Regions from separate parts of the Bacillus sp. EA-CB0995 genome, predicted to be linked through region 2. Evidence: a T-box and tRNA genes for the amino acid it is inferred to sense, from the RefSeq annotation. Region 2 holds a T-box; the other holds one or more tRNA genes.

Region 1 (3,366 bases), 570 kb from region 2:
GCTGGGTTCAGAACGTCGTGAGACAGTTCGGTCCCTATCCGTCGTGGGCGTAGGAAATTTGAGAGGAGCTGTCCTTAGTACGAGAGGACCGGGATGGACGCACCGCTGGTGTACCAGTTGTTCTGCCAAGGGCATAGCTGGGTAGCTATGTGCGGAAGGGATAAGTGCTGAAAGCATCTAAGCATGAAGCCCCCTCAAGATGAGATTTCCCATAGCGTTAAGCTAGTAAGATCCCTGAAAGATGATCAGGTTGATAGGTTCGAGGTGGAAGCATGGTGACATGTGGAGCTGACGAATACTAATAGATCGAGGACTTAACCATACAATATGTATACTACATTGATGTTATCTAGTTTTGAGAGAATATAAAAAAACTTGTTGACTTTTTTAGTGAATCAAGTATAATAATGATTGTCTCAATTGAATACAGTCTGGTAATGATGGCAGAGAGGTCACACCCGTTCCCATACCGAACACGGAAGTTAAGCTCTCTAGCGCCGATGGTAGTTGGGACTTTGTCCCTGTGAGAGTAGGACGTTGCCAGGCAAATGGAGGATTAGCTCAGCTGGGAGAGCACCTGCCTTACAAGCAGGGGGTCGGCGGTTCGATCCCGTCATCCTCCACCATATAATGCCGGCTTAGCTCAATTGGTAGAGCAACTGACTTGTAATCAGTAGGTTGGGGGTTCAAGTCCTCTAGCCGGCACCAGCAACTATGGCGGTTGTGGCGAAGTGGTTAACGCACCGGATTGTGGCTCCGGCATTCGTGGGTTCGATTCCCATCAGTCGCCCCATTTTTTCTTGAAAAATTATATTATGCGGGTGTGGCGGAATTGGCAGACGCACCAGACTTAGGATCTGGCGCCTTTGGCGTGGGGGTTCGACTCCCTTCACCCGCACTTTTAATAAAATATCTCATATATGTCTGCGGAAGTAGTTCAGTGGTAGAATACAACCTTGCCAAGGTTGGGGTCGCGGGTTCGAATCCCGTCTTCCGCTCCAATTTTCAATATGACATGCCGGGGTGGCGGAACAGGCAGACGCACAGGACTTAAAATCCTGCGGTGGGTGACCACCGTGCGGGTTCGACCCCCGCCCTCGGCACCATATGCGCCCGTAGCTCAATTGGATAGAGCGTTTGACTACGGATCAAAAGGTTAGGGGTTCGAGTCCTCTCGGGCGCGCTTATTAACGGGAAGTGGCTCAGCTTGGTAGAGCACCTGGTTTGGGACCAGGGGGTCGCAGGTTCGAATCCTGTCTTCCCGATAGTTTTAAAATAATGGGGCCTTAGCTCAGCTGGGAGAGCGCCTGCCTTGCACGCAGGAGGTCAGCGGTTCGATCCCGCTAGGCTCCACTTATACTTTATTTATGGCGGTGTAGCTCAGCTGGCTAGAGCGTACGGTTCATACCCGTGAGGTCGGGGGTTCGATCCCCTCCGCCGCTACCATAAAGGACCTTTAGCTCAGCTGGTTAGAGCAGACGGCTCATAACCGTCCGGTCGTAGGTTCGAGTCCTACAAGGTCCACCACTCAAGTTTCATATATCTCGGAGGTATACCCAAGTTCGGCTGAAGGGATCGGTCTTGAAAACCGACAGGCGGCGAGAGTCGCGCGGGGGTTCGAATCCCTCTACCTCCTCCATTTTTATTTAAAAGAATATTATATCATCGCGGGGTGGAGCAGTCTGGTAGCTCGTCGGGCTCATAACCCGAAGGTCGCAGGTTCAAATCCTGTCCCCGCAACCAATGGTCCCGTGGTGTAGTGGTTAACATGCCTGCCTGTCACGCAGGAGATCGCCGGTTCGACCCCGGTCGGGACCGCCATTTATATTAAGGCTCGGTAGCTCAGTCGGTAGAGCAGAGGACTGAAAATCCTCGTGTCGGCGGTTCGATTCCGTCCCGAGCCACCATTTTGAAATATACAAGCCGGCTTAGCTCAATTGGTAGAGCAACTGACTTGTAATCAGTAGGTTGGGGGTTCAAGTCCTCTAGCCGGCACCATTTCAAAATGAGCCATTAGCTCAGTTGGTAGAGCATCTGACTTTTAATCAGAGGGTCGAAGGTTCGAGTCCTTCATGGCTCACCATTTTTATGCGGGTGTAGTTTAGTGGTAAAACAAGAGCCTTCCAAGCTCTGGTCGAGAGTTCGATTCTCTTCACCCGCTTTTTCTATGGGCCTATAGCTCAGCTGGTTAGAGCGCACGCCTGATAAGCGTGAGGTCGATGGTTCGAGTCCATTTAGGCCCACCATATTCCGCAGTAGCTCAGTGGTAGAGCTATCGGCTGTTAACCGATCGGTCGTAGGTTCGAGTCCTACCTGCGGAGCCATATATAGAGAAGTACCCAAGTGGCTCAAGGGGCTCCCCTGCTAAGGGAGTAGATCGCTTACGCGGTGCGAGGGTTCGAATCCCTTCTTCTCTGCCAGAAATTGGCCCGTTGGTCAAGTGGTTAAGACACCGCCCTTTCACGGCGGTAACACGGGTTCGAATCCCGTACGGGTCATAAAAAAAGAGATAGCATATATGCTATCTCTTTTTTATTTGTCTTGTGTTAATGGATAATTAATCCTCAACTTTAATCACATGAGTATTAATTAAAGAAGATAGTTTTTTTATTTAAAATACAATTCTTCGTTTTAATATCAATAAAAATGCTAAAGAACAATTGCATCAATGCGCTCGCAATTAGCGAGGATAATGCGCCCACTTTTATCTATAAACGTAGCAAGACCTGTGTTAAAGTGAAATCCTGTGAAAATTGAAACGGTTAATGGTGTGCCATTAACTATAATTTCGTTTACTTTTCTTCCTAAATTAAAGGTGTTTAAAAGGCAACAAATATCTTCAAGGTGTTTGTTTTTATTTTTTATATGTGAAGATTGTATATCTGTGTCCTTTACTAAATTCGGATTGAATATTTTAGGGGTAGCAGTATGATTTATGAGAATTGACATGTTTCTTTCCCTCTTCCTCTTTTGTTTATCTCGGATAGAAATATATTTTGAAATTATAAAAAAAGAGCTTTTTTCAAAGCTCTCTTTTATAAACTAGCCCTTACTAATTGTAAGTGCTTGAATATCACGGCAATCTATAAGAAGTACTCCTCCTTCTTCGTCTCCTTCTGTAAATACGAAAGTTGCGCAAAAGTTTTCAGGATTAAAGTTAACAAACGTAACATCATCTATAAAGTTTCCATTTAGAAAAATATCTACTACTGTACCTACCTGTAATTCTGCTAGTTGTTCACAGACGCATTTTGTATGCTTATTTATATAAACCAACTCCTTTCAAAATAAATTTTTGACTCAATATATAATATTTGAAAGCTGAAAAAAGGTGTGGACAACTTATATAAGATATATGAGTATTTT
Region 2 (3,366 bases):
TGGACGTAGTTAACGCTGAGCAAGCAAAAATTGCAGAAGCAGCAGGTGCGGTTGCTGTTATGGCATTAGAACGTGTTCCGGCTGATATTCGTGCAGCAGGTGGCGTTTCGCGTATGGCAGATCCAACGATTGTAGAAGAAGTAATGGGTGCTGTATCAATTCCAGTTATGGCAAAATGTCGTATTGGCCATCTTGTGGAAGCGCGTGTACTTGAATCATTAGGGGTAGACTATATTGATGAGAGTGAAGTATTAACTCCGGCTGATGAAGTGTACCATTTAAATAAACGTGATTACACTGTTCCGTTTGTATGTGGATGCCGTGATATCGGTGAAGCAGCGCGTCGTATTGCTGAAGGCGCATCTATGCTTCGTACAAAAGGTGAGCCTGGCACAGGGAATATTGTAGAAGCTGTACGTCATATGCGTCAAGTGAACGCAGAAATTCGTCAAGTTGCGAACCTACGTGAAGATGAATTAATGACATATGCAAAAAACACTGGTGCTCCTTATGAAGTATTACTTGAAATTAAACGTCTTGGTCGTTTACCAGTTGTAAACTTTGCAGCAGGCGGCGTTGCAACTCCAGCTGATGCTGCATTAATGATGCAACTTGGTGCAGATGGTGTATTCGTAGGTTCTGGTATTTTCAAATCAGAAAACCCAGAAAAATTTGCGCGTGCAATTGTTGAAGCAACAACACATTATGAAGATTATGAATTAATTGCTCGTCTTTCTAAAGGACTGGGTAATGCAATGAAAGGTGTTGAAATTTCAACATTATTACCAGAACAACGCATGCAAGAGCGCGGTTGGTAATTAAAGGAGTTTTTGAAATGATTACAATCGGTGTATTGGGACTTCAAGGGGCTGTTCGTGAACATGTACGTGCAATAGAAGCAAGTGGTGCACAAGCTATTATTGTGAAACGTACAGAGCAGTTAGAGGAAGTAGATGGACTTATTTTACCAGGCGGTGAAAGCACAACAATGCGCCGTCTTATTGATAAATATGGTTTCATGGAACCGCTTCGTGAATTTGCTAAAACAGAAAAACCGATGTTTGGTACATGTGCAGGTATGATTTTACTTGCAAAGAACCTTATTGGATATGAAGAATCACATATTGGTGCAATGGATATTACCGTTGAACGCAATGCGTTTGGTCGCCAAAAAGATAGCTTTGAGGCTGCCCTTTCTATGAAAGGTGTGGGCGAAGACTTTATCGGTGTATTTATTCGTGCGCCATATGTTGTCGATGTAGAAGATCATGTAGAAGTATTATGTACACATGAAGATCGCATGGTAGCGGTTCGACAAAACCATTTATTAGCAGCTTCTTTCCATCCAGAATTAACAGATGATCATCGTGTTACGGCTTATTTCGTAGAGATGGTGAAAGAAGCGAAAATGAAAAAAGTCGTATAAGTGACTTGCAACTTGTGCAAGATTATAGTAAATTGATGGTAACTATTTTATACGACAAATGTGTTGATAGGAAGTAGTAGCAAGAAGCGTTTCTTATAGAGAGTCGGTGGCTGGTGTAAACCGATAGGAGCGGCTTGTGAATCCATCCTGGAGTGAAATGCGGAACAGTCTTTGGACAAGTAAGCATTTCCGGTGAAGAGCCGTTATTTCTACTTGAGAGGAAAGCAAGTATGCTTTCAATTAGGTGGCAACGCGGGTTAACTCCCGTCCCTTTGTATAGGGACGGGAGTTTTTTGTTTTTCTAAAAATAAAGGAGGAATTACCATGCTTGATATTAAAATTTTGCGTGCAAACTTTGAAGAAGTAAAAGCGAAATTGCAACATAGAGGCGAAGACTTAACAGACTTTGGACGTTTTGAAGAATTAGACACAAAAAGAAGAGAATTACTTGTACAAACGGAAGAATTAAAAAGCAAACGCAATGAAGTATCTCAACAGATTTCTGTATTGAAACGTGAAAAGAAAGATGCAGAGGCACTTATTTTAGAAATGCGTGAAGTAGGGGATAAAGTTAAAGAGCTTGATAATGAGCTTCGTAAAGTGGAAGAAGATCTTGAGCGATTAATGCTATCTATTCCAAATATTCCACATGAATCTACACCAGTTGGCGAAACGGAAGATGATAATGTACAAGCTCGTACGTGGGGAGAAGTTCCAGAGTTTACGTTCGAACCAAAACCACACTGGGATCTTGCAACAGATTTAGGTATGCTAGATTTTGAACGCGCTGGGAAAGTAACGGGTAGCCGTTTTGTATTCTATAAAGGAGCAGGTGCAAGATTAGAGCGAGCTTTAATTAGTTTCATGCTGGATCTTCATACAGAAGAACATGGCTATGAAGAGATTTTACCTCCATATATGGTAAATCGTACAAGTATGGTGGGTACGGGACAACTTCCAAAGTTTGAAGAAGATGCGTTTCGTATTGAGAGTGAGGACTATTTCTTAATTCCTACAGCTGAAGTACCTGTAACAAACTTACATCGCGATGAGATCTTAAGTGGAGAACAACTACCAATTCGTTATGCTGCATTTAGCGCATGTTTCCGCTCTGAAGCAGGATCTGCTGGTCGTGATACACGTGGTTTAATTCGTCAGCATCAATTTAATAAAGTAGAACTTGTGAAATTTGTAAAACCTGAGGATTCTTATGAAGAACTAGAAAAATTAACAAATGATGCAGAGCGTGTATTACAATTATTAGGACTTCCATACCGTGTAATGAGCATGTGCACAGGAGATTTAGGATTTACAGCAGCGAAGAAATACGATATCGAAGTATGGATTCCTAGCTACGGTACATATCGTGAAATTTCTTCTTGTAGTAACTTTGAAGCATTCCAAGCGCGACGTGCAAACATCCGTTTCCGCCGTGATACAAATGCGAAACCAGAGCATGTTCATACATTAAACGGATCTGGACTTGCAATTGGCCGCACAGTAGCTGCTATTTTAGAGAACTATCAACAAGAAGATGGTTCTATCATCATTCCAGAAGTTCTTCGTCCTTATATGGGAGGAAAAACAGTAATTAAATAAAGTTTTATTCATACACATCTCTTGTTATCCAGTAAGAATAAATGGAATTGTTAACAGGAGAAGAGGTATATTTAACACTGACGATCTTCCTGTTTATTAGATTAGGATAAATTGTATGAGAAGGGAAAGAGAAAAATCTCTTTCCTTTCCTTATATATATATAGTAGGGTTGACGAACTGTTTTTCTTTTGATATTATATTTCATGTCATGTGAATACGGAGGAATACCCAAGTCTGGCTGAAGGGATCGGTCTTGAAAACCGACAGGCGGTGCGAGCCGCGCGGGGGTTCGAATCCCTCTTCCTCCGCCATATATAATTGACAACAGCGCATATAAGTGG

Evidence for each region. A T-box is a leader RNA that pairs with one kind of tRNA and senses whether it is charged. The one in region 2 lies ahead of serS (serine--tRNA ligase), so its partner is inferred to be a tRNA-Ser.
Region 1: it encodes a tRNA-Ser, which carries the amino acid that the T-box ahead of serS (serine--tRNA ligase) is inferred to sense. The anticodon was not compared.

What each region holds. Positions count from the first base shown of each region.
Region 1 is NZ_CP169269.1:804,174-807,539, forward strand. It holds rRNA gene ACEWFJ_RS04210 (23S ribosomal RNA) at 1-322, shown strand, start outside; rRNA gene rrf (5S ribosomal RNA) at 431-546, shown strand; tRNA gene ACEWFJ_RS04220 (tRNA-Val) at 551-626, shown strand; tRNA gene ACEWFJ_RS04225 (tRNA-Thr) at 633-708, shown strand; tRNA gene ACEWFJ_RS04230 (tRNA-His) at 718-793, shown strand; tRNA gene ACEWFJ_RS04235 (tRNA-Leu) at 818-898, shown strand; tRNA gene ACEWFJ_RS04240 (tRNA-Gly) at 927-1,001, shown strand; tRNA gene ACEWFJ_RS04245 (tRNA-Leu) at 1,018-1,106, shown strand; tRNA gene ACEWFJ_RS04250 (tRNA-Arg) at 1,110-1,183, shown strand; tRNA gene ACEWFJ_RS04255 (tRNA-Pro) at 1,192-1,265, shown strand; tRNA gene ACEWFJ_RS04260 (tRNA-Ala) at 1,281-1,353, shown strand; tRNA gene ACEWFJ_RS04265 (tRNA-Met) at 1,370-1,446, shown strand; tRNA gene ACEWFJ_RS04270 (tRNA-Ile) at 1,451-1,527, shown strand; tRNA gene ACEWFJ_RS04275 (tRNA-Ser) at 1,547-1,639, shown strand; tRNA gene ACEWFJ_RS04280 (tRNA-Met) at 1,667-1,743, shown strand; tRNA gene ACEWFJ_RS04285 (tRNA-Asp) at 1,746-1,821, shown strand; tRNA gene ACEWFJ_RS04290 (tRNA-Phe) at 1,832-1,907, shown strand; tRNA gene ACEWFJ_RS04295 (tRNA-Thr) at 1,923-1,998, shown strand; tRNA gene ACEWFJ_RS04300 (tRNA-Lys) at 2,008-2,083, shown strand; tRNA gene ACEWFJ_RS04305 (tRNA-Gly) at 2,091-2,161, shown strand; tRNA gene ACEWFJ_RS04310 (tRNA-Ile) at 2,170-2,246, shown strand; tRNA gene ACEWFJ_RS04315 (tRNA-Asn) at 2,250-2,324, shown strand; tRNA gene ACEWFJ_RS04320 (tRNA-Ser) at 2,330-2,420, shown strand; tRNA gene ACEWFJ_RS04325 (tRNA-Glu) at 2,427-2,498, shown strand; gene ACEWFJ_RS04330 (hypothetical protein) at 2,650-2,949, opposite strand; gene ACEWFJ_RS04335 (penicillin-binding protein) at 3,043-3,267, opposite strand.
Region 2 is NZ_CP169269.1:237,174-240,539, reverse strand. It holds gene pdxS (pyridoxal 5'-phosphate synthase lyase subunit PdxS) at 1-818, shown strand, start outside; gene pdxT (pyridoxal 5'-phosphate synthase glutaminase subunit PdxT) at 836-1,426, shown strand; T-box leader at 1,481-1,701, shown strand; gene serS (serine--tRNA ligase) at 1,751-3,025, shown strand; tRNA gene ACEWFJ_RS01385 (tRNA-Ser) at 3,244-3,336, shown strand.